Regions from separate parts of the Sphingomonas sp. LR59 genome, predicted to be linked through region 2. Evidence: predicted binding sites of a transcription regulator. Region 2 holds the regulator's gene; each other region holds the start of a gene.

What was found. Region 2 encodes LexA, which represses DNA repair genes until DNA is damaged. Its sites were predicted from a motif close to GTTCCNCNCTTGTTCT; they were not measured.
Positions count from the first base shown of each region.
Region 1: a site for LexA is predicted at 2,721-2,736, ahead of QP164_RS08840 (ATP-dependent helicase). Genes of this name have one in related genera too.
Region 3: a site for LexA is predicted at 4,702-4,717, ahead of QP164_RS03440 (ImuA family protein). Genes of this name have one in related genera too.
Region 4: a site for LexA is predicted at 3,845-3,860, ahead of QP164_RS12530 (ribonucleoside-diphosphate reductase subunit alpha). Genes of this name have one in related genera too.

Region 1 is NZ_JASPFL010000001.1:1,928,217-1,935,336, reverse strand. It holds gene QP164_RS08840 (ATP-dependent helicase) at 365-2,662, opposite strand; gene QP164_RS08835 (Bax inhibitor-1/YccA family protein) at 3,037-3,786, shown strand; gene QP164_RS08830 (transglutaminase-like domain-containing protein) at 3,875-4,666, shown strand; gene QP164_RS08825 (hypothetical protein) at 4,807-5,106, shown strand; gene QP164_RS08820 (hypothetical protein) at 5,343-5,897, shown strand; gene QP164_RS08815 (extensin-like domain-containing protein) at 6,081-6,809, opposite strand; gene QP164_RS08810 (NUDIX hydrolase) at 6,811-7,120, opposite strand, start outside.
Region 2 is NZ_JASPFL010000001.1:1,698,747-1,705,866, forward strand. It holds partial or broken gene QP164_RS07650 (molybdopterin molybdotransferase MoeA) at 233-1,413, shown strand; gene lexA (transcriptional repressor LexA) at 1,482-2,153, shown strand; gene QP164_RS07660 (hypothetical protein) at 2,835-3,428, opposite strand; gene QP164_RS07665 (ComEC/Rec2 family competence protein) at 3,428-4,942, opposite strand; gene gltX (glutamate--tRNA ligase) at 5,134-6,564, shown strand; gene QP164_RS07675 (citrate synthase) at 6,590-7,120, shown strand, end outside.
Region 3 is NZ_JASPFL010000001.1:725,239-732,358, reverse strand. It holds partial or broken gene QP164_RS03450 (error-prone DNA polymerase) at 1-2,220, opposite strand, end outside; gene QP164_RS03445 (Y-family DNA polymerase) at 2,217-4,007, opposite strand; gene QP164_RS03440 (ImuA family protein) at 3,922-4,683, opposite strand; gene QP164_RS03435 (hypothetical protein) at 4,878-5,324, shown strand; gene QP164_RS03430 (hypothetical protein) at 5,321-5,497, opposite strand; gene QP164_RS03425 (HU family DNA-binding protein) at 5,539-5,808, shown strand; gene QP164_RS03420 (SOS response-associated peptidase) at 5,863-6,534, shown strand; gene QP164_RS03415 (hypothetical protein) at 6,561-6,848, shown strand; gene QP164_RS03410 (DUF1488 family protein) at 6,854-7,120, shown strand, end outside.
Region 4 is NZ_JASPFL010000001.1:2,700,683-2,707,802, forward strand. It holds gene QP164_RS12515 (EAL domain-containing protein) at 1-119, shown strand, start outside; gene QP164_RS12520 (haloacid dehalogenase type II) at 330-1,055, shown strand; gene QP164_RS12525 (ATP-binding protein) at 1,161-3,266, shown strand; gene QP164_RS12530 (ribonucleoside-diphosphate reductase subunit alpha) at 3,972-5,858, shown strand; gene QP164_RS12535 (DUF2171 domain-containing protein) at 5,997-6,257, opposite strand; gene QP164_RS12540 (hypothetical protein) at 6,314-6,517, shown strand; gene QP164_RS12545 (ribonucleotide-diphosphate reductase subunit beta) at 6,578-7,120, shown strand, end outside.

The sequences.
Region 1 (7,120 bases), 230 kb from region 2:
TTTACATTGAATTTCTGTGCCACGTCGCGCTGGTGTAGTTTTGGAAACCTGGCGGCGAATACCCTGATATCTTCCGCGAGTTCTGGCGTGAAATGCGCGCTTCGCACCGAGGCGCGTGTGACGGGCGAATTTCGATACGTTTCGTCGGCTAGATCGTGAAGTTCTTCGATGCCGTACTCGTCTGCGATCTCACGAAGTCGAGAACGTATCTCAGGAATCATTCGCTTGTTACCCGACATGTATCCGCCCCCGACTCGAAGTCTTGGAGAGATGATCTCAAAATTGCTCGGGATTTGCAAGTTTACGGGAATAGGCGAAAAATGATTGGTTGAATTAGGCAAATAGCGAGTGCCGACGCTTTACTTCACCCTATGGTCACGAAGCTGTCCATCACCCGCTTGCGGCCTGACTGTTCGAAGTCGATCTCCAGCTTGTTGCCTTCAATTTCGGCGATCTCGCCGTAGCCGAACTTCTGGTGGAACACGCGCATGCCGAGCGACAGGTCGTCGCGGCCTTTGTTGCCGAGGCTGATCGCACTGGCGCGGCTTTCGACGACGCGGGCGGGTTTGGTGGAGAAGGTGCTGCCGGTGCCCGATGCGCGCTGCCAGCCGGGACCGCGGCCGGTGCCGCGAGCGACATCCGCGAACGGGTCGGCGCGGTCGGACCAGTTGGCTTGCCACAGGCTTGCACCGCCGGACATCGTGGTTTCCGTGTCGATGTGCTCGGCGGGGAGTTCGGCGACGAAGCGCGAGGGGATCGACGAGTTCCACTGGCCATAGATGCGGCGGTTGGCGGCGTGGATGATGACAGCCAGCCGGCGTGCACGCGTGATCGCGACATAGGCCAGGCGGCGTTCCTCCTCGAGGCTCTTCACGCCGCCTTCGTCCAAGGACCGCTGCGACGGGAACAGGCCTTCCTCCCAGCCGACCAGGAAGACCGTGTCGTATTCGAGGCCTTTGGCGGCGTGGATGGTCATGATCGTGACCTGCGGATCCTGCGCCCCGCCCTCGTTGTCCATCACCAGCGACACGTGTTCGAGGAACGCACCGAGCGAGTCGTATTCCTCCATCGCGCGGACGAGTTCGCTGAGGTTCTCCAGGCGCCCGGTCGCCTCGACCGATTTCTCGGCCTGGTACATCGCGGTGTAGCCACTCTCGTCGAGCAATTGCCGCGCGAGTTCGGCGTGCGGCAGGCTGGTCGCCATGTCGCGCCACCGGGCGATGTCGCCGACCAGCCGTCCAAGCGACTTCTTCGCTGCCCCGGTCAGTTCGTCGGTATCGAGGATGCGCGCGGCGGCGGTGGTCAGCGGCGTGCCGGTGGCGCGCGCGAGCTGGTGGATGCGCGCGACCGCCTTGTCGCCGAGCCCACGCTTGGGGACGTTGACGATGCGTTCGAAGGCGAGGTCGTCCGCCGGCTGGTTGACCACGCGCAAATACGCCAGCGCGTCGCGGATCTCGGCGCGTTCGTAGAAGCGGAAGCCGCCGACGATCTTGTACGGCATGCCGATCGCGATGAAGCGGTCCTCGAACTCGCGCGTCTGGTGCTGCGCGCGGACCAGGATCGCGACCTCGTCCAAGGATTTGCCCGAGCGCCGGACGATGTCGATCTCCTCGCCGACGCGGCGCGCTTCCTCGGGGCCGTCCCAGACGCCGATGACCTTCACCTTCTCGCCGACATCGCGCTCGGTCCACAGCTGCTTGCCGAGCCGCCCGCCATTGTTTGCGATCACGCCCGATGCGGCGCCGAGGATATGCGGCGTGCTGCGGTAATTCTGTTCGAGCCGGATGACCTTCGCGCCCGGAAAGTCACGCTCGAACTTCAGGATGTTCTCGACCTGCGCGCCGCGCCACGAATAGATCGACTGGTCGTCGTCGCCGACGCAGGCGATGTTCTTGCGCTCCTGCGCGAGCAGCCGCAGCCAGAGATATTGCGACGAATTGGTGTCCTGATACTCGTCGACCATGATGTATTTGAAGCGCTGCTGATACTGCGCCAGCACGTCGCGGTGCGTCTTCAGGATGACGAGCATGTGGAGCAGCAGATCGCCGAAATCGCACGCGTTGAGCGCGATCAGGCGCGTCTGGTATTGCTGGTACAGCTCGCCGCCACGGCCATTGGCATAGCGCTCGCTCTCGCCCGCATCGATGTCGGCGGGGACGAGCCCCTTGTTCTTCCACTGGTCGATCAGCCCAGCGAGGCTGCGCGTCGGAAAGCGCTTCTCGTCGATGTCGGCGGCGAGGATCAGCTGCTTGAGCAACCGCAACTGGTCGTCGGTGTCGAGGATGGTAAAATTCGATTGCAGCCCGACCAGTTCGGCGTGGCGACGCAGCATCTTCGCGGCGATCGCGTGGAACGTGCCGAGCCACGGCATGCCCTCGACCGCGTCGCCGACCAGCCGGCCGACCCGCTCGCGCATCTCGCGCGCAGCCTTGTTGGTGAAAGTGACGCTCAGGATCTCCGACGGCCATGCCTTCTTGGTGAAGATCAAATGCGCGAGCCGGGCGGTGAGCGCCGCAGTCTTACCGGTACCCGCGCCGGCGATGATCAGGACGGGGCCATCGGTGGTCAGCACCGCCTCGCGCTGCGGCGGATTGAGGCCGCGGAGATAGGGGGCTCGGCATGCGGCGCGGACGTTTGGGCGATCTGGTTCACCGGTGAACAGGTAGGGAACGGGGGGCCATGGGGCAAGCGGGTAACGCCCGCGCGGTGCGGCGATGTGTGGAACAATAAGCGACCATTTAGCGAGGACCGGACCTGCGGGACGGGGCTGTTCTATACCAACGCCGCGTATCTGCCGGGGATCATCGACGCAGGCATATCCGCATCGTCCTGCCAATAATGGGTCGGCTCCCATTAAGTCAGCAAACCGATGGATAGCCAATGAAGCGCCAACGGCAACAAGACGGCACTATGGAAATTGCGGCAGGTTAACCGCGAACCACAGCGCCGATGCAACCACTCAGCTTGAAAAGCGTCCTGTAAAAGACGATATTCACCGTAACCGGCACCATGCCGGACAAAGGAGCTGATTTCACAATGGCTAATTGGTCTGACCCCCGGCCCCGCGCCGCGCCGTTCGGAACGACGGCCACGGGCCAGCGTACCGAGGCCTATGACGCTGGTCTCCGGTCGTACATGCTGTCCGTGTATAACTACATGGGCTCGGCAGTCCTTCTGACGGGCATCGTCGCAATGCTGTTCGCGTGGGGCGGTGCGGAATCGCCCGCCGCGCAGGTGTTCATGACCGGCGGCCCGCTGAAGTACGTCATCATGTTCTCGCCGCTGGCGATCGTGTTCGGCATGAGCTTCGGCCAAAACCGGATGTCCACGGGCACGATGCAGTTGCTCTTCTGGGGCTTTGCCGTCCTGATGGGCCTGTCGATGTCGACCATCTTCCTGGTCTATAGCGGCACGTCGATCGCGGGTGCGTTCTTTGCGACCGCAGCTGGTTTCGCTGGTCTCAGCCTCTACGGCTACACCACCAAGCGCGACCTGTCGGCGTTCGGCACGTTCCTGATCATCGGTGTCGTCGGCCTGCTGGTCGCCAGTCTGATCAACATGTTCCTGCAGTCGGGCGTCATGCAGCTGGTCATCAGCGGCGTCGGCGTGCTGCTGTTCGCAGGTCTCACCGCCTACGACACGCAGCGTACGAAGAGCCTGTACGCGCAGGTCGCTGGCACGGACATGGTTGGCAAGGTCGTGATCATGTCGGCGCTGAGCCTATACCTCGACTTTATCAACATGTTCATGTTCGTGCTGCGTCTGTTTGGTAGCAGCCGCAACTAACTCCCGCTAAGGGTTGTAAGAACGCAGGGCTCGGCGGGACACCGCCGGGCCCTTTCTTTATGGCCTTGAGACAGGAATGGGACGCGCAATGCGGCTCTCGATCGACGTGCGTCTGGATTACGGGATCACGGGGGATGCCGATGTGCTTCTCCAGATCGAGGCGGCGGCGATGGCCGACCAGAAAATCGAGTCCGAGTCCCTTACCCTGTGGTCCGACAGCCCGATCCGCGCGGTGCGTGGCGAAGACGGGATCGGCCAGCGCTGCTGGTCGCGCGGGCATGGTCGGTTTACCGCCGAATATAAGGCCATCGTCGCAGTGAACCGCGAGCGCGTTCAGCTCGAGCTGTATCCGGCGACGCCGCCGCGCATGCTCGATGGGGAACTGACGCCGTATCTGATGCCTAGCCGCTATTGTCCGTCGGATCGGTTCGAGGGTTTCGTCGCACGCGAGTTCGGCGGGCTGGAAGGTGGGCCGCTGGCGGCGGCGTTGACCGAGTGGGTGTACCAGTCGCTCGATTATCGCTGCGGATCGAGCAGTGGGGAGACGACCGCACTCGATACGTTCGCGTCGCGCTCGGGCGTGTGTCGCGATTATTCGCATTTGCTGGTGTCGCTGGCGCGCGCCGGCGGAATCCCGGCACGCTGCGTGTCGGCCTATGCGCCGGGCGTCGATCCGCCCGACTTCCATGCGGTTGCGGAATTGTGGCTGGCAGGGGACTGGCGGCTGATCGATGCGACCAAGATGGCGACGTGCAGCGATATTGCGCGGGTCTGCGTCGGGCGTGATGCAACGGATATCGCGTTCATGACGGTGTTCGGGCAGGCGTATCTCTGGGAGCAGACGGTGAGGGTGACGCCGCTCGACTCTCCGTCATCCTGACGAAAGTCAGGACTCAGGGTTCCGGGGGAGCGTTTGTGGCTCTGGGTCCTGACTATCGTCAGGATGACCGTTGCGCTTGCGCAGGAACGCTCCGCCCCTTCGACCGTTGGTCATCGCCAAGATTAAAAAGGGACGTCGCAATGACCGACATAGACAAGAGCGCGCTGGACAGCCTTTCGGTAGCGCCCGACGACAAGGATGCAGAAGGCAAGAGCTCCGGTCGCGATCCGCGTCAGGAAGCGGGTCAGGACAAGTCGATCGGCAAGCGCCTGCAGAAGAACCCCGACAGCGCCGACGCCCGTCTCGACAACGGGCTCGACGAGTCGATGGACGGCAGCGATCCAATTTCGGCGACGCAGCCGGGGTCGGGCAGCGAGCCGGCCAAGTCCTCGGGCTATGACGAGGACGCAGAGCGGGCGTTGCGCGAAAAGCAGGCGTAACCCGAGCATCTGCTCAACGAACAGGCGTCGGTCGGCAACGACCGGCGCTTTTTTGTTGCCCAAACGCCTCGCAACGCAATCGAATCGCACGATTTCGTTCGGTTCATCGCAGCCTTGTTGCAGTGCAACAGCTTTCATGGTCGCTTGGCGTTACGGAAAGATGACGCGCGATAGGAACGTTGTTAACCATCCTAGCGCATAGTCTGCCGGTTCCTTGACGAGAGCGGGGTGACGACATGGCTTCCAGAATGAAACCGGCACAGGGCTCGATGACGCTGGCCGAGATGAAGGAATTTGCGGCTTTTCCGAGTTCGACGCAGCGGTACATCCGCCGTTCGCTCGACGTAGGGCTCGACCGCGAGGACGCGATGCTGCGCTGGTCGCGCGACGTCGTCGAGGCGGCAAGCATCCGGGCGCAGGCGCGGCTCTACAATAATCTTCCCGATCTGCGCGCGATGGTGCCCGACGACAGCGGCCTCGATGCGATCGAACCATTCCTGGCGCCGTTGATGACCCTGGTAGCGTTCGATCTGGGGCAGGGGCGGCTGACGAGCTTTTCGGCGCTGCGGTTTCTGTACGAGCGGTTGATCGGGGCAGAGGTGAGGCCGTGGTTGCCGTCGGCGTTCTGTGCCGCGGCCGCGTTGCCGCATCTGCACCCGGAACTGCGGCGGAAACTGCTTCAGTCGATCAGTGAGGCGGCAGCGACGGCGTCGGGCTGGTCGAACCGGCAGCCGGCGTTTTTCCCGTACTGGGTCGAGAAGGTGGATTCCGGCACGACGCTGGCGAGCTGAGGCCTATCCTCTGGTCGTGTTGAGCCCTTCGACACTGTTGCGACCGAGCGTCACAACCACCCCGGCGAAGGCCGGGGCCCAATTGGAGAGGTCGCAGTAACGATGCGCCCCCGCGCCATTGACGTCCCCCAATTGGGCCCCGGCCTTCGCCGGGGTGGTATTGGCGATGGACGACTGTCCCAATCACCGGCACGCCCGCCACCCTGCCGCGCCACGGTTCGCCTGATCCAGATGCAGATGGTCGGCGTGCGCGGCGTTGTAGTCGGGGGACAAGGTCGTCGCGAACACCTTGCAGGCGCCATCGCGCACGTCGCGCAGGAAGGCCGATTTGGCGTCGTCGCCCTTCCAGTCCCGCGCGACGGTGATGCGCGTGCCGTCGGTCAGGCGAAAGCCGGCGATGTCGACCGCGTCGGCGGTTGAGTGCTCGCTCCAGGTGCCTGCATCGCGCCCGTAGATCCGCCGGCAACTGTAACTCCCGAAATGATCGATACTGGCAACGCGCGCCCCGAAATGGCGTTGGGCTGCGGGCTGGACGACGTCCCATTCCCACATCGACAGCGCTGCGGCGACCGGGCAGGCGACGCCGAGGCCTGCGGGCAGGAACGCGATCGTCCGAGCGCCACCGGTCAGCCTGACGCCATCCGAATACCCGCATTGCCCCTCGCCCTTGCGCGGCGGCAGGACGGTGTAGCGCACCCCCGCGCGATCGAGCAGCGCGCGGCATTGCGGGAAATCCTCGGTCAGCGCGGTGAGCTTTCGTCCGGTGAGCATCCCGATCGGCTGACCGAGATCGAGCGGCGTCCAGGGCAGATCCTGCGGGCGCCCGCGTAGCCCCGACCAGAGCATCATGCCGAGCGCCGCGACGATCGCCAGCCCGACGAGCCAGCCGAGCGTCAGTCGCACCGTCCGCATGTCAGCCGCGCACCGCGTCCGACATCGGCTCCGAGGTGATCGGATAGCCGAGATCGTGCGGAATACAGAGGTGCTCGACGCCGTCGCGCGTTTCGGTCCACGGCGTCACGGTCCGCACCGGATGCGCGCGCGCGTGCTCCACGGCCGCAGCGAAGTCGGCGAACTGTGCCAGCCGTTCCAGATTGCGCCGCGTCGGAAAGATGATCGTCGCGCGCCCCGCATCGGCCTCCGCCAGCACATCGGCTGCCGTCGCCCAGAGCAGCCGGACATTCTCCGTCGCATCGACCTGCGCTTCGGGGGCGCCCGCCGGC
Region 2 (7,120 bases):
AGCTGCGACGGACCGCCCTGCCAGCAGCCGCAGTCCCGACAACACCTGTCCTACACCCCAAACCCATGGCAAAGCGCCAGACAAGGCCGAAACTCACACCCTCCCGCCGGACCTTCTACCGGACGAGACCGTTCCAAACCTGAACCCCAGAACTGCGCCCGCCAAAAGTCTCCCAGCGTGTGAACTTCCTGCACTTTCAGCAGGAAAACCACGTAATATCAGAGCCAAAAGCATGACCCTAGTCCCCGTCGCCGAAGCCCAGTCCCGCCTCTTCGCCATGGCCCCTCGCGTCGGCTACGAGACCGTGACGTTGCGCGAAGCCGCCGGCCGCTGGGCCGCCGAGGACATCCTCGCCCGCCGCACGCAGCCCGCCGCAGACCTCTCGGCGATGGACGGCTACGCGATCCGCTTCGAAGACCTCCCCGGCCCCTGGACCGTCATCGGCGAAAGCGCCGCCGGCCGCCCCTTCACCGGCAAGGTCGGCCAAGGTGAAGCCACCCGCATCTTCACCGGCGCCGCCATGCCCGACGGCGCCGACACGGTCATGGTCCAGGAAGAAGCCGAGCGTGACGGCGCAACCCTGATCCTAGCCGGCGAAGGCCCCCCGACGCTCGGCCGCAACACCCGCCGCAAGGGCCTCGATTTCTCCACCGGCACCCGCCTGATCGCCGCCGGCGACCGCCTCAGCCCCGCCCGCATCGCCGTCGCCGCAACCGGCGGCCACGGCAGCCTCACCGTCAACCGCCGCATCCGCGTCGCCGTCGCCGCCACCGGCGACGAACTCGTCCCCCCGGCTCCACCACCGACGGCGTAGCGCTCCCCGAATCGAACGGCATCATGCTCGCCGCGATGCTCGCCGACATGCCCGTCGACATCATCGATCTCGGCATCCTGCCCGACAATCTCGAGATCCTCCGCAAAGCCTTCGCAAGCGTTCAGGCAGACCTCCTAGTCACCACCGGCGGCGCATCGGTCGGCGACCACGACCTCGTCCGCCCGGCGATCGAAGCCGCCGGCGGCACCATCGATTTCTGGCGGATCGCGCTGCGCCCCGGCAAGCCGATGATGGCCGGCCGGATCGGCGAGATGATGGTGCTCGGCCTTCCCGGTAACCCGGTCTCCGCGTTCGTCACCGCGACGCTGTTCGTTAAACCCGTCGTCGCGCACATGGCGGGCGCGCGCGACCCGCTCCCCCAGTCGACCCACGCGCTGCTCGGCGAAGACCTGCCCGCCAACAACGCCCGCACCGACTATCTCCGCGCCGAACTGCGCGACGGCAAAGCCTATGCTTCGACGATCCAGGACAGTTCGATGCTGCTTACGCTCGCACGCTCGACCTGCCTCATCGTCCGTCCCGGCGACGCCCCGGCGGCAAGGGAGGGCGAATCGGCGGAAATCCTCGTGATCGCGTAACACGAGCGCTTGACGGCGTTAATTATGTTCCATAGAAGTTCCCAGTCTGTTCCGGACGGAGAACCGCCATGCTCACGCGCAAGCAGCACGAACTCGTCTGCTTCATCAATGATCGCCTTAACGAAACCGGCGTCTCGCCGTCGTTCGAGGAGATGAAGGACGCCCTCGACCTCAAGTCGAAGTCGGGCGTCCACCGTCTGATCAGCGCGCTTGAGGAGCGCAACTTCATCCGCCGCTTGCCGAACCGCGCGCGCGCACTCGAAGTGCTTCGCATGCCCGAGCGTGCCGAGAAAAAGGCGCCATCAAAGGCGTCGAACGTAAAGCCCGCGCCCGCTACCGCGCCACAGCCAGCGAACGACGTCGTCGAGATCCCCCTCCACGGCCGCATCGCCGCCGGCGTCCCGATCGAAGCGTTCGAAGGCAGCACGATGTTGGCCGTCCCCGCCGCACTGCTGGGTTCGGGTGAACACTATGCGCTCGAAGTCTCCGGCGACTCCATGGTCGAGGCCGGTATCCTAGACGGCGACTACGCCCTGATTCGCCGCACCGAGACCGCCCGAGACGGCGAGATCGTCGTCGCCCTGATCGAAGACAGCGAAGCCACCCTGAAATACTTCCGCCGCGAAGGCGCCATGGTCCGCCTCGACCCTGCAAACCGAGCCTACGACCCCCAACGCTACGCCCCCGCCCAAGTCCGCGTCCAAGGCAAACTATCCGGCATCCTCCGCCGCTATGACTGAATGACCGGGACCGGCCTGCGCCACAGCGACGCAGGCCGATCACGGTTTTTAGTTGCTAAGGAAAAGCGCCCGCTCAAGCTGGTGAGCTAAGTCGCTCGTTCCCGCTAGCGACGGTGACCGCGTCTGATCGGCAGACTAAGCGATATACTCGATACTCGGAGCTGTCGGGAACAGTTCTTCGACATGCCCAAGCAAGGACCGCCAAGCGTCCGGAAGCCCCTCTCCCGCTCCGATGCATAAGCGCGACTTCGACTCGAACCCTCAATCTCTGCGCCTCTGCGCCTTTGCGCGAACATTTCGTCGCCAATCACCCACACAGCCGAAGAATTTGTTCGCGCGGAGACGCGGAGACGGGGAGGTATTGCGTTCGGCGAGAGACGAAGCTGTTCCAATGCCTGCGGCAGTAAGACCGAACAATAGCCAGCCCGATTCATCCATCGTAAAAAACTTCTCCGCGGCTCCGCGTGAACCAATTCTTCGCGCTGGGATCGCATACGGCTACGGATGATTTTGTTCACGCAAAGGCGCAAAGGCGCAAAGTCGCGAAGATGTGGTGCTTAGATCGGCGTCTATTTGCCTTCGCAGACCACCGAAAAACCGACGTCGACTTATCGTTCATGGAGGTGTGAATGTCTCCCGAATCGCATCACCTTCGCGCCTTTGCGCCTTCGCGTGAACATTCTACTTTTGACGGCCTCGGCTGGCGCGAAACGCTGACGCTGCGTTATGAAACCTGCCATGTCCCGGCTTGAACGAGTGCGCGGTGCGTTCGAGGAGAGGCGGATCGCGCCAGGGGTGACGATCGTCTGCATTCAGGATGGTCACGACTGTCCCGCTCCCCAAGGTCAGCGCGACACCGCCCGTCCGCCGGAGCACACGACGATCCAGCTTCAGCCACCGCGGCGCACAACGTTTCGGCAGACCGCGGTCGCTGACGACGACATCGGCGCCGCGGCAGGCGGCGATGAACTCTGCAATCGGAACCATATAGGCGCTGCGGGTCGCTAGGATGCGCCACATCCGTCCTCGTCCAGCGATATCTGTGACGCACAGATCGCGGCTGCATCGGGCATCGGGTTGGTCCGCGAGCAGGAGCGGCTCGCCATCCACCCCACCATTCTCGGCCAGCATGTCGCGCGTATAGTCGCCCGCCCGGTCGCGCAGCATCGCCAGCCCCGCCGCGGTTCGTACCGCGACGTGGCGACCGTCTCCCGTCACCAGAACGTCAGGCGCTGGCGTGGTCAGCGCCCAGATCGCGCCGGCCGCCAGCGGCATCAGCCCGAGGCGTCGCCACTGGGTCCGCCAGAGCGCAATCCAAATCCCCCGACGATCATTAGCGCGAACGCCGCCGTCGGCATCGCGGGCAACGACCGCACCGAGCCGGGAGCGCTGGCGACGATATGCGCCAGCCAGAGCAACGCATCGAGCGAGCGTTGGACCAGCCACCAGATCGGCGCGCCAAGACCGCCCGCATCGAGCAGCAGTGCCAACGCTTCCAGCGGCATCACCACGAACGTCGTCAGCGGGATCGCGACGATGTTGGCGAACGCGCCGTACAGCCCCGCCTTGTGGAAATGATAGACCGCGATCGGCATCAGCGCGAATTCGACCAGCAGGCCCGTCAACAGCAGCGATGCGACACCCCGCGCGAGTTTGCGCCCGCGTCCTTCGTCATGCGGACCAAAGAACGCGCGGATCACAGGATGCTCGTGCAGCGCCATGATCGCGGTGATCGCCGCGAACGACAGCTGGAAGCTCGGTCCGGCTGCCGATTCGGGCAATACCAGCATGACGCACGCCGCTCCCGCCGCGACGAGCCGCAACGTCATCGCCTCGCGTCCCATCGCCAGTGCCGCCAGCACGAGCAACGCGGCCACGCACGACCGGATCGTCGGCACTTGGCTCCCGGTCAGCAAGGTATAGCCGATCGCCGCCGCCGCACCCGCCAATGCAGCGATCAGCGGCAGTCGCGCATGAAGCGCCAGCCAAGGACTGAGCGCCAGTAGCCGCAGCACGATCAACATCGTCGCTGCCACCGCCGCGGTGATATGCAACCCGCTAACCGACAGCAGATGTGCGAGGCCCGCCCGGCGCATCGCCTCCGAATCCTCTTCGCTGATCGCACCAACGTCACCCGTTGCGAGCGCTGCCGCTATGCCGCCTGCGCTGCCGTCCAGTCGCGAGACGATATGGTGCGACAGAGCGACGCGAATGCCGGCGCCCGATCCGCTCGGCGTCGTCACAGCAACCGGTGCAAAACCGCGTCCCGTCGCGCCGATACCGCCGAACCACGCAACCCGGGCGAAGTCGTAGGCGCCTGGCACCGCTGGCAAAGGCGGCGGCATCAGGCGAGCGCGCAGGTGTACGACTGCCCCGGTCCCGAGCAGCTTAGGCGCATCGGTCTCCGCGAGGTTGACGCGGACCCGGTAAGGCAAGGCAACCGGCTGCCCATTAGTCTCCACACCTTTGCCAAGTGGCAGAACCGTCAATCGCACCAATTTCCGCGCCACCAGCGGTTCGATCGCCTCAACCTTCGCCGAGAAGCTCGCGATCGTCGGGCCGCCCAACACCGGTCGTGCCACCGATTCCGACCGAGCCCAGATCAGCCCAAGACCGAGCCCCGCAGTCAGCAGACCAATCGCCAGCGCGCGCGCCGCACGCCCGCCCTGCCCCACGGCCAGACAAGTCAACCCACTCGCCACCAGCAGCAGCAACATCACGCACCATGCCGCCGCGTCGGGCAGCGCAAACCACAGCGCTATCCCACCCCCAGCATCACCGGCAGCCACAGCACCAGCTGGTCGCGCTCCGCCTCCAGCCAGCGCTCGACCGCCAGCCCCCCGCGCTCCACGGCAAGCCCCACGACAGCCCCCCATCGCGGCACGCCCATTTGTCGCCGCCAAGGACGCATGCTAGGGGCGGCGACGGCTGTCATGGCCATCGTTTCTTCATCGTTTCATCAGTCTGGGAGCACCCGCGGTTGGGCGCAATATCTGATACGGGCACCGCCGCTTCGGCCGCACCCGTGGTTACCCGTTTCGCTCCGTCGCCGACGGGGTTCCTGCATCTCGGCGGCGCGCGCACCGCGCTGTTCAACTGGCTGTTCGCAAAGGCGAACGGGGGCAAGTTCCTGTTGCGCATCGAGGATACCGACCGGGTCCGTTCGACCCAGCCGGCGATCGACGCGATCATCGACGGCATGCGCTGGCTCGGGCTCGACTGGGACGGCGACGTCGTCATGCAGTTCGCCGGTGCCGAGCGCCACGCCCAGGTCGCACACGAGATGGTGGCAAATGGGCATGCCTATCGCTGCTACATGACCAACGACGAGATCGCCGCGATGCGTGCCGAGGCACAGGCCGCGAAGAAGCCGCTCCGCATCCGCAGCCCGTGGCGCGATCGTCCCGAGAGCGAAGCGCCGAACCTCCCCCACGTCGTCCGCCTGCGCGCGCCGCAGGAAGGCGCCGTCACGATCGAGGACCGCGTTCAAGGCGCCGTTACGGTCAAGAACGAGGAGATCGACGACCTCGTCCTGCTACGCTCCGACGGCACCCCGACCTACATGCTGGCCGTCGTCGTCGACGATCACGACATGGGCGTCACGCACGTCATCCGCGGCGACGATCACCTCAACAACGCGTTCCGGCAGCTGCCGATCTACCGCGCGATGAACTGGCCCGAGCCGATCTACGCGCACATTCCGCTGATCCACGGCCCGGACGGCGCCAAGCTGTCGAAGCGTCACGGCGCGGTCGGCATCGAAGCGTATCGCGACGAGATGGGTATCCTGCCCGAGGCATTCGACAATTACCTGCTCCGGCTCGGCTGGGGTCACGGCGACGACGAGATCATCAGCCGCGAACAGGCGGTCGAATGGTTCGACCTGTCGGGCGTCGGCAAGTCGCCCTCGCGCTTCGACCTGAAGAAGCTCGAGAACCTCAACGGCCACTACATCCGCGAAGCCGACGACGCGCGCCTTGCGCTGCTCGCCGCCGATCGGCTCGGCCATGACCTGCCGACCGGCGGACTCGATCTTCTGACTCGCGCGATGCCCGTCCTGAAGCCACGTGCCGCAAACCTGAATGAGCTGGCCGAAGGATCGAATTTCCTGTTCAGCCAGCGCCCGTTGGCGATGGACGACGCCGCAGCGAGCCTTTTGCAGGGTGAAGCGAGTGCAATTTTGGTCAATGCCCATGCCGAACTTGACGCGCTCGCCACGTGGGATACGGAGGCGCTCGAAGGCGCGGTACGGCGCGTGGCCGAAGCGCGGGGCGTCAAGCTCGGCCAGGTCGCACAGCCGCTTCGCGCCGCGCTGACGGGACGCAAGACGTCGCCGGGGATTTTCGATGTGCTCGATCTGCTCGGGCGTGACGAGAGCCTGGGACGGATCGCCGACCGGATGGCTAGCTGATAAGATTTCGAGGAAGGATACAAGCATGAGCGAGACCGCAACCCTCAAGGTCGACGGCAAGGATTTCGAGTATCCGGTGATGTCCGGAACGGTCGGACCCGATGTCATCGATATCCGCAAGCTGTACGCGCAGACGGACAATTTCACCTATGATCCGGGCTTCACCTCGACGGCGTCGTGCCAGTCGAAGCTGACCTATATCGATGGTGACGCGGGCACGCTGCTGCACCGCGGCTACACGATCGGCGAGCTGGCCGAGCAGTCGAACTTCATGGAAGTCGCGTACCTCCTGCTCAATGGCGAACTGCCGAGCGAAGACGAGCTGGCAAACTTCTCGAACACGATCACGCGCCACACGATGGTGCACGAGCAGCTTGCGCAGTTCTTCCGTGGCTTCCGCCGCGACGCGCATCCGATGGCGATCCTGTGCGGCGTCGTCGGCGCGCTCTCGGCGTTCTATCACGATTCGACCGACATCCACGATCCGGCACAGCGCGTCATCGCGTCGCACCGCCTGATCGCCAAGATGCCGACGATCGCCGCGATGGCGTACAAG
Region 3 (7,120 bases), 970 kb from region 2:
CGGGTGATGATGCTTCATCCACGACGATGCGTAGGAAATCTTGGCGAATGAGGCCGCGTGGCTCTCGGGAAAGCCGTAAGACCCGAAGCCCTCGAGCTGACGGAAGGTGCGTTCGGCGAACTCACGCGGGTAGCCGCGCTCGACCATGCCCCCGATGAGCTTTTCGCTGAAGTGCGACACGCCCCCTGTGAACTTGAACGTCGCCATGGCACGGCGGAGCTGGTCGGCTTCGGCCGGCGTGAACCCCGCGCCGACGATCGCGACCTTCATCGCCTGCTCCTGGAACAGCGGCACGCCGAGCGTCTTTTCCAGCACCGCGCGCAATTCGGGCCGCGGGTATTCCGGCTTCTCCAGCCCTTCACGCCTACGCAGATACGGGTGAACCATGTCGCCCTGGATCGGTCCCGGTCGTACGATCGCGACCTGGATCACGAGATCATAGAAGCGCCGCGGTTTCATGCGCGGCAGCATGCTCATCTGCGCGCGGCTTTCGATCTGGAAGGTGCCGAGCGTGTCGGCCTTCGAGATCATCGCATAGACGTCGGGATCATCGTCCTGCAGATCGGCCAAACCGACCCGAAGCCCCTTGTCCACCTCGAGCATGTTGAAGGCGCGATTCATGCAGCCGAGCATGCCGAGACCCAGCACGTCGACCTTCATGAACTTCAGCGCATCGATGTCATCCTTGTCCCACTCGATGATCTGGCGGTCTTCCATCGCGGCGGGTTCGATCGGGACGAGATCGTCGAGACGGTCATGGGTGAGAACGAAGCCGCCTGGATGCTGAGACATATGGCGCGGCACGCCGATGAGCTTGCGGGCTAGCTCGAGCGTGAGGCGCAGGCGACGATCGCCGATGTCGAGGTTCAATTCGTTGACCTGCTTTTCGCCGACGCCTTCGGCCGACCAGCCCCATACCTGGCCGGCCAATGACGAGGTCAGGTCCTCGGGCAGGCCAAGCGCCTTGCCGACGTCGCGCACCGCGCCGCGCGCCCGGTAGCGAGTGACGACCGCAGTCAATGCCGAGTGGTTGCGGCCATAGGTTTCATAGATCCACTGGATGATCTCTTCGCGACGCTCATGCTCGAAGTCGACGTCGATATCGGGCGGCTCGCGGCGCTCGCCACTTACGAACCGCTCGAACAGCAACTCATGCTTGATCGGGTCGATCGAGGTGACGCCAAGCACGAAGCAAACGCAGGAGTTCGCAGCGGAGCCCCGGCCCTGGCAGAGGATACCGCGCCGGCGGGCTTCGCGGACGATCGCGTAGACGGTCAGGAAATACGGCGCATAGCCAAGCTCGCCAATCAGCCGCATCTCGTGGGCGATCTGCTCGGCATAGGCAGCCGGCACCGCGCCGTTGAACATCACGCCGACGGCGTCTTCCGCCAGCTTCTGCAGGGCCTCCTGCGCGGTCAGCCCGTCGATCAGCCGCTCATGCGGGTATTGATAGGCCAGTTCACCCAGATCGAAGGTGCACAGACGCGCGATGTCGGTGCTGGCACGCAGCGCATCGGGATACGCCTTGAACCGCCGGACCATCTCCTCGGGGGATTTGAGCGCTCGGTCGGCATTGACCTCGCGCCGGTAGCCGAGTTCGTCGACGGTGCATTTCGCGCGCACGGCCGTCACGACGTCCTGCAGCAGCCGCTCTTCCGGCGCGTGGTAGAGGACATCGCCCGTCACCACTGCACGAACGCCGGCGCCGCCCGCCTGCCGCGCCAGCGCATCGATCCGCACGGCATCGTCCGGCCTGCGCCGTTGGAACAGCGCCATATACCCGCGACGGCCATAGACCGTCTTCAGGTCAGCGAGCGCGGCCAGATTATCCTCGTCCGGCTCAACCGGCAGCAGGATGGCGATCATGCCCTCCGACCAGGGTTCGAGGTCATGCCAGTGGAGGAGACACCCGCCCTTCCCTGCCCGCTTCTTGCCGACGGTCAGCAACCGCGTCAGGCGCGACCAGGCGGGGCGGTTGGTCGGGTAGAGCAGCAACTGTCGGCCGCAGGACAGATTGACGCGCGTGCCGGCGATCGAGCGAACGCCTGTCGCCTTCTGCGCTTCCCATGCGCGCACCACGCCTGCGACGGTGCCGATGTCGCTGACCCCGATCGACGGATAGCCGAGCAACGCCGCGGCCGCGAACAGCTCCTCGGGGCTCGATGCGCCGCGCAGCAGTGAAAAGTGCGTGAGGACCTGGAGTTCGACATAGTCTGTCATGCGAACACGCCGTGCATCCACCAGCTGAGATCGCCGGTATCCTCGACGAATCCGTCGCCACGCCGGAACACCCAGTAGCGACCGCCCGCGTCATCCTCGACCCGGTAATAGTCGCGGACCGCCCACACTTCCGCGTCACGGCGCCACCACTCACCGTGGATCCGCTCGGGGCCGTCGCCGGCGACGACCTTGTGCGGCCGACCGCGCCACTCGAACCGCCGGGGCGGCTGATCGGGCATCAACGCTATGACGCCCCACAGCGGTTCGGGTCTGGCCAGCAGACGCGTCGGTCGCCGCCATTTCGGCCATCCCGCGGGCGCCACCACCGGATCGGCGCGCATGACGGCACGCTCGGGCACGTGACTTTCAACAGGGGCGATCCGGAACACCGCGTCGGCGCCGATGCGACCGGCAACGACGTCGACGAGACGGGCCGGATCGCGCACGAGAACCTCACCGGCGAGAACCGCACCAAGATCGACCGCGTCAAGCGGCTCGGTATGCGGCGCCGCCAGATAGAATTGCTCGAGACCCAGACCTGGATCGATCCGCTCGATCCTGAGCTTCATAAGCCGCAACAGGTGCGAGACCTCGCGTGTTGGGCGTGAGGTGCCGACGGCGACGACCTGCTCGGTGCCATCGACGCGTAAGCCACCGAGCCGCAGCGACCGGACGCCGAGCCCCTTCGCACGCAGCAGCTCGGCCATGTCGTCGAGGAGATCCTCCATGACCTGCGCGATCGCGTCTGCGGTGACGATCGGTTCGAGCAATCGGCGCTCGACGATCGGCACGACCTCGTCGGTGCGCGGCGTGATGGGTTCGGCGACGGCGCCGAGGGCCTGATCGAGTCGCGTGATCGCAGCCAAGCCGAGCCGGCGCGCCAAGGGCCCGCGTGCGACAGGCAGGAGATCGGCGACGCGTTCGAAGCCGAACTTGCGGGCCGCAGTGATGGCCGTGCCGGCAAGGCGTAGGGCAGCGACCGGCAGACCGCTGAGCGCTTCGACTGTCCGCCCTGTGGGCACGATCGCGATGTCGGCAGACCCGAACCGGGCCACGGCGTGGGCTGCACCCGGTGTGTCTGCGACTGCCACACGTGCCGTGAACCCAGCGCGCTGACAAAAGGCACGCAGACGCCGACAGAACCGCTCTTCGCCGCCATGAAGATGCGCGCAGCCGGTCAGGTCAAGCCACAGTCCATCGGGTGGCGTGGCCGCGGCGATCGGCGACCAGCGGCGCACCGCGCGTAGCGCGAGTTGATCCAGCAACGCTGCATCCGCCTCGGTCTCGGCGGGACGGATGTCGAGATCGGACACCAGCGCGTGCGCATGGGTCGCGGCCATGCCGATCGTGATCCCCAACGCCGCAGCGCCTTCGCACGCGGCCACCACCTCTTCGCGCCGGCCGACCTTGCCCACCAGCGCGAGCGGCGCCCTGTGAAACGCGGCAACGGTCGCCGCGACCCTGTCGTGACTGTCGGCTTGCGCTGGTCCGTGAAACGGATGGTTCGCCGCCTCCGATCGTCGGCCGAGTTCACGCATGGGCGGCTTGGCATGCGCGGGCAGCGCTGCGATCTGACCTTCCACGTCATGCCTGGTCGGCATATCAGCGCGCGCCCACCGCGCACCCGGCCGCCACCCGCCGCCCCGCGGTACCGAACACGCACCGGGATCGTCGTCGACGGGAAGCTGAAGGGCGGGCCGCTCAGGCGGCCGCGTAGCGTGCCGGTCCAGCCGTCTCAGCCGCTCGATGGCCAAGTGCGGCAGGAACAGCGAGACAACCCGTCTCATCGCAGCCCTCCAAAATCATCGAAAATGCTTCACCGCCACGCTGCCGTGCGACCTCGACCTGCCACCGCGATCGGCCGACACCCGCGACACCCAGCCGTTCGGACGACGCACTGGCGATGCGCCAGCGCGTCCAGGCCGCAGACGGTTCGGCAAGCGGATCCTGGTCGCGGTTACGTCTGCGTCGCAGGATGAGAACGGGAATGTCGGCGTCGGCCGCGACCAGTTGCAGGCGCCGGGTCGCCACCATCGACATCCGGCTTACCTCGGCGATCACCGCCGACGGCGTTCCATCGCGCACCGCGTCCTCGACAACGGCCAGTAAGGCCGCATCGTCACGGGGTTGCGCATGGATTAAGTCGGCAGGCGCCAGCCCTGCCTGCTCAAGGCCGGGTGCATAGAGATCGTTGCGACAGCTTACCCACAGCACCGGTCCGCCTGTATGCGCCGCCTCGCGCGCGGCGATGCCTGTCAGGAACAGCGTTGCTGCGGCATCGTCGACCATCGAACAGCTTTGCGCGGCGACCTCATGCAACGCGCCGGCGCGAAGGCCCCTGCTTGCGAGGCGATCGTCGAGCACAGGGATACCGAACGGCATGATGCGGTGATCCACCACCGGCGTTGCGATTGTCCGCAGGTGGGCGATGGTTGTCGGGAGGGACTCGAGGGCGGTGATCATGATTTCTAGACTCTACATGTTCCCTTTATGTTCCGTTACCGGATGGCGTTGGTCAACTGGGTTTATGTCCCGCAGTTCAGACTCTTTGCTCTTGACCACGGCTCACCGCCGTACGGAACGGTTGCGCAACGAAACGTAAACAGGACGGAACGAATTCGCTTTCGTTCTGAACGCGGCTGACTCATAGAATCGTCATGCCGATCCGCCCCGAGAACCGCTGGCTCTACCCGATCGACTGGCGGCAGCTGTCGCAGACGGTCCGGTTCGATCGCGCGGGTGCTCGGTGCGAAGGATGCAGCAGGCCCCATCTGCGCCGTGTGGTCCATCTCGGCGACGGACGCTGGTGGGATGCCGATGTCCGGTGCTGGCGGTCGGACCGGGGCAAGCGTATTTCGATGAAAGCCGGGTTCGTCCTGGCGTCGGTCCGGGTGACCTATGTCGTCCTGGCCTGCGCGCACCTCGATCACGATCCGGGCAACAGCGCCTCTTCGAACCTCAAGGCGCTATGTCAGCGCTGCCATATGATCCACGATGCAGCCGAGCATCGCTGGCAGCGCTGGTGGAATGTCTTTCGGCTTCGTGCGATCCGCGATCTCTACGAGGATCCTCGCGTCACGCGCGAGCGCATCGCTGGCCGTTAGAGATCGATGTTTCGGGCACGCATTGCCTTGGGCGCCAAATCTGCGATCGGCCCCCGCCCTGCGGCCGCCTCAAAGATTTCGGCGACGTCATGATCCGCGAGGTTGTCCAGCGTGAGGCGAAACGCCGTAACGCTCGCGTCATCCAGTCCGGTCTTTGTCTCGTCGTTCGCCATGGCTAAGGTCCCGCCGGTCTTTCCATTGGAGAACGAATAGCATGAACGTAAGTGACCTGGCCAAGGGCGTCGCTGAGGCGACCGGTTCGAACGAAGCCGATGCGAAGAGGGCGATCACCGCCGTATTCGACCAGATCGCGGCCGCAGCCGTGAAGGGTGAGGAGGTTTCGATTCCAGGGTTTGGCAAGTTCACCGTCAAGGATCGTCCGGAGCGCGAAGGCCGCAACCCCGGTACCGGCGAGGCGATCACGATCGCCGCTTCCAAGAAGGTTGCGTTCACGGCCGCCAAGGGGCTGAAAGACAAGATGTAAGCCGCGCGCGCCGACGGGATCATCTCGTCGGCGCCAACCCTAGGAATACGCTTCGTGTGCAACCGGTATCGTATGACGGCGAAGGAAGCTGACCTTGCGGTCACCTTCGGTATCCGGCCTCCTTATGATAGGGACGAGGAATACCCCGTCGGTGACATCTTTCCGACCGGAAAGAAGACGCCGTTCTACGGCAAGGTGATCGTACAGGACGGCGGTGAGCGTAAACTCGAGCGGATGGAATGGGGCGTACCGACGCAGGTGCCCAGCGCGCGCGACCCCGCGGTTAAGCTCACCAAGTACGTGACGAACGTGCGCAACCTGAACTCGAGCTTCTGGCGCTCGATGTTGATGACGCCTGCGCGACGCTGTCTCGTTCCGGTCACAGCTTTTTCCGAATATGGATTGGCACCCGGCGAAGACGGCAAGAAGCCCCTTCACTGGTTTGACGTGCCGAGCCGTCCAATCTTTGCGTTTGCAGGCATCTGGCGACCGACCGAACGCGACAACGCCTATGGCTTCTTGACCACAGAGCCGAACGCGATCGTGGCGCTCGTCCACCCCAAGGCCATGCCGGTCATCCTACACGACGGCGATTATGATCGGTGGCTTACCGCCCCCTGGGACGATCTGAAGGACTTGGTCGCGGCCTACCCCTCGCAATTGATGCGGGTTGAAGGCTTGGTCACGGCAGACGCGGACCATGCCCGATCGCCTGTGCTATTCTAGCCGTTAAACCTGTAAGGTGACTGACAATGACAGAAGCGACATGGGGCGAAAGCGCCAAGACTCCGGACATCAACTGGCGGAAGAGTGCGTCATTGGAAAACGTGCCCCGTGGTGAAACTGATATTGCCGAGGTGACGAACCTTGAGCGCGCGGTGCGGGATTGGGTCAGGCTGGATCCTGAACATAGAGACACGGCTACCTTGACCACGGATCATCCCGTTCAGATCGAAGGAGTTTCCAGTACGACGTTCACTGGCGAGGCTATCGCAGCAATTGCCGAGCACCTGCCACCTATCCCAAGCGAAAAGGAGTAATAGCTATGGCGAAATCCAGCGTCCGGTTCGAGCGCGGTGACGGATATTGGGTGGCCGAGCGTGACAGCATCGGCTTCACCGGCGCGACCGACTTTGGCCCCGTTGAGTTTCTGATCACCAGCGAAGCGTTGGCCGAGATGCTGAACCCAGAGCTGGAAGGAATTGACCCGGAAACTGCGGTCGAGGTCTTCATCGAATTTGAAAGCGACATTCATCGCATCGCCCAGCGCGAATTTGTGAAACGCCTCGGTGGTGAGCCACCAATCCTGCTT
Region 4 (7,120 bases), 1.0 Mb from region 2:
TCACCCCCGCCCGCGTCCGCTGGGCCCGCGACGGCAAGGCCGGGATCGAATTCCACGAGGCGTTCAACCTGGAACGGCTGAACCAGGGACAGGCCTCGCGCATTCGGCGCGCGGGGTGAATTAGGGCAAGCCGAAAGAAGGCGGGGCCCAACTGGGAAGGTCGTCGTGACAGAGGACGGCGTTCGCCACCCCCCCGTGCCCAAATTGGGTCCCGACCTTCACCGGGATGGGGGCCAAAGCGTCGACGACGCGCTCACCGCCAGCATGCGCAAAGGCCTCGAACTCGCCCATTCCGGGGAACCAACCCCCGCCCCCACCGTCTCTCCTCCATGGTACATCGCGCGCCCATCAAAGCCCTGGCCTTCGACGTTTTCGGCACCGTCGTCGATTGGCGCTCGGGCATCGCCCGCGAGGCGGCACCCTTCCTCGCGCGCTTGAACCGCGGCGATATCGACCCGCACCGCTTTGCCGATGGCTGGCGCAAACGCTATCAGCCGGCGCTGGAAGAAGTGCGCAGTGGTCGCCGTCCGTTCGTGATCCTCGACACGCTCCACCGCGAGGCACTGGAGGATCTGCTCCGTCATCATGCCATCGATCCCGCCACGCTCGACGAAGCCGCGCTCGTCGACCTCACGCACGCGTGGCACCGGCTCGATCCATGGCCCGATTCCGTCGAAGGCTTGACCCGGCTCAAGGCCGATGTCCCGATCGTCACGCTGAGCAACGGCAACATCGCGCTCATGCTGGACATGGCCCGCCGTGCCGGTCTTTCCTGGGACGCGATCCTCGGCGCGGAGGTCAGTCGCGTCTACAAGCCGCTCCCCGAATCCTACCTCGCCACCGCGCGGTTTCTCGGCATCGCTCCCGGCGAACTTTGCCTTATCGCCGCGCACCACAGCGACCTCGCTGCGGCGCGCGCCGCCGGCCTGCAGACCGCCTATGTCGACCGCCCTCAGGAATATGGCGGCCGCCCTGCACCCGATGCGGATGCCGCGCAGGATTGGGACTATCGCGTCGACAGCCTGACGCGTTTGGCGGACGAGCTGTGCCGATGACCCGCCGACCTGCCTGCGAACCGGTAGAAACGTGCGACGCGTCGCCGTATCGAACGCACCCCGGAGTAAAATTCGGCCTGGCGTGCGACCCGGCAGGAATTTGAGATGACCCTACAGACGGCCGAGGCCGATTTCTTGACCGGCGGCGGCGAGATGGCCGCGATGATCCGCGCGCATGACTGGTCGACGTCTCCGTTGGGGCCGATCGAGCAATGGCCGCAATCGCTGCGGTCGATCGTCTCGCTGATGCTTGCCTCGGAATTCGCGATGTGCGTCGCCTGGGGACCCGAACTCGGCTTCCTCTACAACGATCATTACGCGCGGATCCTCTACGACAAGCACCCCGCCGCGCTCGGCGGTCGGCTCGATGTCATATGGTCGGAACTCTGGTCGGACATCGGCCCGCTCGTCGACCGCGCTCTCGGCGGCAAGGCGTCGTTCTTCGAAAACCTGCCGCTGGTCACCAATCGCAAGGGCTATGACGAGGAGACCTGGTTCACCTTCTCCTATTCGCCGGTGCGCGACGAAAGCGGCGCGGTCGCCGGCATGTTCTGCTCAACCTACGAAAGCACCGAGCGAGTCCAGACCGAACGCGCACTGCGCGACGAGCGCGAGCGAATGAGCCAGATGTTCGCGCAGGCGCCGACCTTCATGGCGATGCTGCGCGGGCCCGAGCACCGGTTCGAGCTGACCAACCCCGGCTACGACAAGCTGATCGGCCACCGTGAAGTGCTGGGACGCACGGTCGCCGAGGCATTGCCCGACGCGGTCGAACAGGGGTTTCTGGACCTGCTCGACGGCGTGTTCACGAGCGGCGACGCCTTTACCGCGCGCGGCATGCTGTATGCGGTCCAGGCCGAACCCGGCGGCCCGATCGACGATCGCTATGTCGATTTCGTCTACCAACCGATCCGCGACGCGACCGGCGCGGTCGTCGGCGTGTTCGTCGAGGGCGCGGACGTCACCGATCGCAAGATGCTCGAACGCGATCTGCAATCGCTTAATGCCGACCTCGAACAGCGCGTCCGCGATCGCACGCAGGAACTGGTCGAGGCACAGGAAGCCCTCCGCCAGGCACAGAAGATGGAGGCGGTCGGCCAACTCACCGGCGGTATCGCGCACGACTTCAACAATTTGTTGCAAGGCATCACCGGCAGCCTGGAGATCGTCCAGCGCCGCGTCGCGCAAGGCCGCGTGAGCGAACTGGACCGCTTCATCACCGGCGCCACCGCCGCCGCCAACCGCGCGGCCTCGCTCACCCACCGCCTGCTCGCCTTCTCGCGCCGCCAGCCGCTCGATCCGCGCCCGGTCAAGGTCAACCCGCTGATCGCATCGCTGGAGGACCTGCTCCGCCGGACCATCGGCGAGCAGGTTGAGCTCAAGATGGTGCTCGCCGCCGGCCTCTGGACGACGCTGTGCGATCCCAACCAGCTCGAGAATTCGCTGCTCAACCTGGTCATCAACGCGCGCGATGCGATGCCGCATGGCGGCAAGCTGACGATCGAAACGGGCAACGCGCTGCTCGATGACCATTTTATCGCCAGTCAGCGCGACGTCCGCCCAGGTAGCTATGTCTGCATCTGCGTCTCGGACACCGGCACTGGCATGTCCGCGGACACGATCGCCAAGGCGTTCGAGCCGTTCTTCACCACCAAGCCGATCGGCCAGGGCACCGGGCTCGGCCTGTCGATGATATACGGCTTCGCGCGCCAGTCGGAAGGCTATGCGAGGATCTACAGCGAGGTCGGCCAGGGCACGACGATCAAGCTGTATCTGCCGCGCCATTACGGCGAAGCGGAGCAGGACGAGGCGCTGCCCTGCCTGACGCAGGATCACACCACCGACGCGGGTGAGGTCGTGCTGGTGGTCGAGGACGATACGGTCGTCCGGTCGCTGATCGTCGAGGTGCTCGGCGAGCTCGGCTATCAGGCGGTCGAGGCGCATGACGGCCCCACCGGTCTCGAACGGTTGCGGACGATGGACCGGATCGACCTGCTCGTCACCGACATCGGCCTGCCGGGGTTGAACGGCCGCCAGGTCGCCGACGCCGGCCGGGCGATGCGCCCGGGGCTGCGCGTGCTGTTCATGACCGGCTATGCGGAAAACGCCGCGCTCGCGGCGGGCTTCCTGGAACCGGGCATGTCGATGATCACCAAGCCGTTCGCGATGGAGGCGCTGGCCACGCAGATCCGGACGATCATCGAGGGCTGAGCCAGAACCCCCATCCAATGCCACCACCCCGGCGAAGGCCGGGGCCCAAATGGAAAGGTCGCAGTAACGACGCGCAGCGCTCCGTTGGCGACGTCCCCCAATTGGACCCCGGCCTCCGCCGGGGTGGTGGTGGTGGTGTGGGCGGGATCCCGAACAATTCCCGTTCCCCCGCGAAGGCGGGGGTCCAGGAATCACGCAGGACGACGCTCGCGGCTCCTGGGCCCCCGCCTCCGCGGGGGAACTAGAAACGGCGGAAGTCACTCAACGCCCCCCCGCCCTGCGTTACAACCAAAGCAACATTTGCCACTTTGACCCCTGAAATAATTTTTCGTTCCCGCCCCGTTCCCTTGCACATCGCGAACCCCGCAGAACTCCACGCGTCGCGAATCCTCGGCTCGCTCAACCCGCTCACGAACACGACGAACCGAACCCCCGACACCCCCGCACCCCCTTGCGTCTCATCGCGCTTTGGCACAATCTCTTGGGGTTGCGTTCGGGGGCGGACCCAATCGCTGGTAGAACAACCTTCGCATAGTCCTGTGCGATATGACCGTAAGCGCGCCTTCCACCGCCGCGATGGTCACTTTTTGTTCTCCCGTTAGGGGCCGTCCGATGGTAGCATGGCGACAGGCGACCGATTCGAACGAATACAGAACACTAGGAGCGGTTTCGATGGATTTCAGAGACAGCAGCCGGGATAGCGACATGACCACAGACACGATCGAACAAGCAGCCCCCACCATCGAAGCCGAGGCTCCGAAGGCCCCGCGCCAGGCGCAGGACAGCCACTCCGTGCGCGCGCAGATCTACCCGGTCGAGGTCGATCACAGCCGCGACGCGCTGCTGACCGAATTCGGCAAGGACACGCTGAAGGATCGCTACCTGCTCCCGGGCGAGAGCTACCAGGACCTGTTCGTCCGTGTCGCCTCCGCGTACGCAGATGACGCCGGCCACGCGCAGCGTCTCTACGACGCGATCTCGAAGCTCTGGTTCATGCCCGCCACCCCCGTTCTGTCGAACGGCGGCACCGGCCGCGGCCTGCCGATCTCGTGCTACCTCAACTCGGTCCCCGATAGCCTCGGCGGCATCGTCGACACTTGGAACGAGAATGTCTGGCTCGCCTCGCGCGGCGGCGGCATCGGCACCTATTGGGGCAATGTCCGCGGCATCGGCGAGCCGGTCGGCCTCAACGGCAAGACCAGCGGCATCATCCCGTTCGTCCGCGTCATGGATTCGCTGACCCTCGCGATCAGCCAGGGTTCGCTGCGTCGCGGTTCGGCCGCGGTCTATCTCGACGTCTCGCACCCCGAGATCGAGGAATTCCTCGAAATCCGCAAACCCTCGGGCGATTTCAACCGCAAGGCGCTGAACCTCCACCACGGCGTGCTGATCACCGACGACTTCATGGAAGCCGTCCGCAATGGCGAGGAATGGCATCTCCGCTCGCCGAAGGACCAGGCGATCCGCGCCACCGTCGATGCGCGCTCGCTGTTCCAGAAGCTCGTCGAGACCCGCCTCCAGACCGGCGAGCCGTACATCGTCTTCGCCGATCACGTGAACAAGGCGATGCCCAAGCATCACCGCGAGCTCGGCCTCAAGGTCTCGACCTCGAACCTGTGCTCGGAGATCACGCTGCCGACCGGCAAGGATCACCTCGGCAACGAGCGTACCGCGGTGTGCTGCCTGTCGTCGCTGAACCTCGAGACGTGGGATCAGTGGAAGGACGAGAAGGGCCTGATCGAGGACGTCATGCGCTTCCTCGACAACGTCCTGCAGGACTATATCGACCGCCACGAGCCCGGCATGGAACGCGCCGCCTACAGCGCGGGCCGCGAGCGCTCGGTCGGGCTCGGCGTGATGGGCTTCCACAGCTTCCTCCAGGCACGCGGCATCCCGTTCGAGGGCGCGATGGCGAAGTCGTGGAACCTGCGCATGTTCAAGCACATCAGCAGCCAGGCCAACGAAGCCTCGATGCAGCTCGCGATCGAGCGTGGCCCCTGCCCCGATGCCGCCGATGTCGGCGCGATGGAGCGGTTCAGCTGCAAGATGGCGATCGCACCGACCGCGTCGATCTCGATCATCTGCGGCGGCACGTCGGCGTGCATCGAGCCGATCCCGGCGAACATCTACACGCACAAGACGCTGTCGGGCAGCTTCTCGATCAAGAATCCGTATCTCGAAAAGATGCTGAGCGAGAAGTCGAAGAATTCTGACGCCGTCTGGAACTCGATCCTCGAACAAGGCGGTTCGGTCCAGCATCTCGACTTCCTCTCGGTCGAGGAAAAGGACTGCTACAAGACGTCGTTCGAGATCGATCAGCGCTGGCTGCTCGAACTCGCCGCGGATCGTACGCCGTACATCGACCAGGCGCAGTCGCTGAACCTGTTCATCCCGGCGGACGTCGAGAAGTGGGATCTGCTCATGCTTCACTTCCGCGCGTGGGAGCTCGGCATCAAGTCGCTCTACTACCTGCGTTCGAAGTCGGTCCAGCGCGCGGGCTTCGCCGGCGGCGTCGAGGCGGACAACACGATCGACCTGCGCCAGATCGACGTCGAGTCGAAGGATTACGATGAGTGCCTTGCCTGCCAGTAAGGCCTCTCGGCGTTCAAGCGTGACCCCGGCCCGTGCATCACGGACCGGGGCGCGCCTGACGCAAAAACCCCGGCCCGCGCGAAGCGGACCGGGGTTCGGGTTGGCTATGCGGCGCGTTCGATACGCACCGCGTTCGCGTCAGGCCTCTTCTTCGAACGTCACCGCCACGTCGGCGTTGGCGGAAAGCCGGACCTTGCCGTCCTCGATATCCGCAACCAGCCCGAGCGAGATGAAGTGATGATGCCCTTCATGGCTGCCCGTGCCCTCGACGACCTGCGCGCCCGAGTCCTTCTTGGTCAGCTTGATGCGGTTGCCTTCGACCTTGTCGACGGTGCCGACATGGACGCCGTCCGCGCCGATGACTTCGGCATGTTCCTGGATCTTGGTTGCATCGACCATGGTCGTTCTCCTGTTTGGGGTTCGGGTGCTGAACGCGCGCCGGGCGAGTTGGTCGCATGACGTATGGTTCAGCTATCATGTTCGTGGTCGCAGGCGTGCTCGGAATCGTCGGCACCGCGATGCTGCTCCGTTTGCGCAGCCCGAGCATCACCGAGCAACAGACCTACGCGTTCCGCATGATCGGCATCATGCTCACCTCGGGCGCGATCGTCCTCGCAATGTCCGCCGCCGCGATGTGGCAATGGAGCACCGAGACATGAAACACGCGACCTGATCCCACCAGTTTCCCGCTATAAAACCCATCTTCCGAAAGGCCTACCATGTCCCTCCTCCACGCCTCCAAGCAGTACAAGCCGTTCGAATACCCCTGGGCGTTCGAGTTCTGGAAGCGCCAGCAGCAGCTCCACTGGCTCCCCGAGGAAGTGCCCTTGGGCGAGGATTGCCGCGATTGGGCGCAGAAGCTCAGCGATCACGAGCGCAACCTGCTCACGCAGATCTTCCGCTTCTTCACGCAGGCCGATGTCGAGGTGCAGGATTGCTACCACGAGAAATACGGCCGCGTGTTCAAGCCGACCGAGATCAAGATGATGCTGACCTCGTTCAGCAACATGGAGACGGTCCACATCGCCGCCTACAGCCATCTGCTCGACACCATCGGCATGCCCGAGAGCGAGTACGGCGCCTTCCTCGAATATGCCGAGATGAAGGAAAAGCATGATTACATGCAGAAGTTCACCGTCGACAACGACGAGGACATCGCGCGCACGCTGGCCATGTTCGGCGGCTTCACCGAGGGCGTCCAGCTGTTCGCGTCGTTCGCGATGCTGATGAACTTCCCGCGCTTCAACAAGATGAAGGGCATG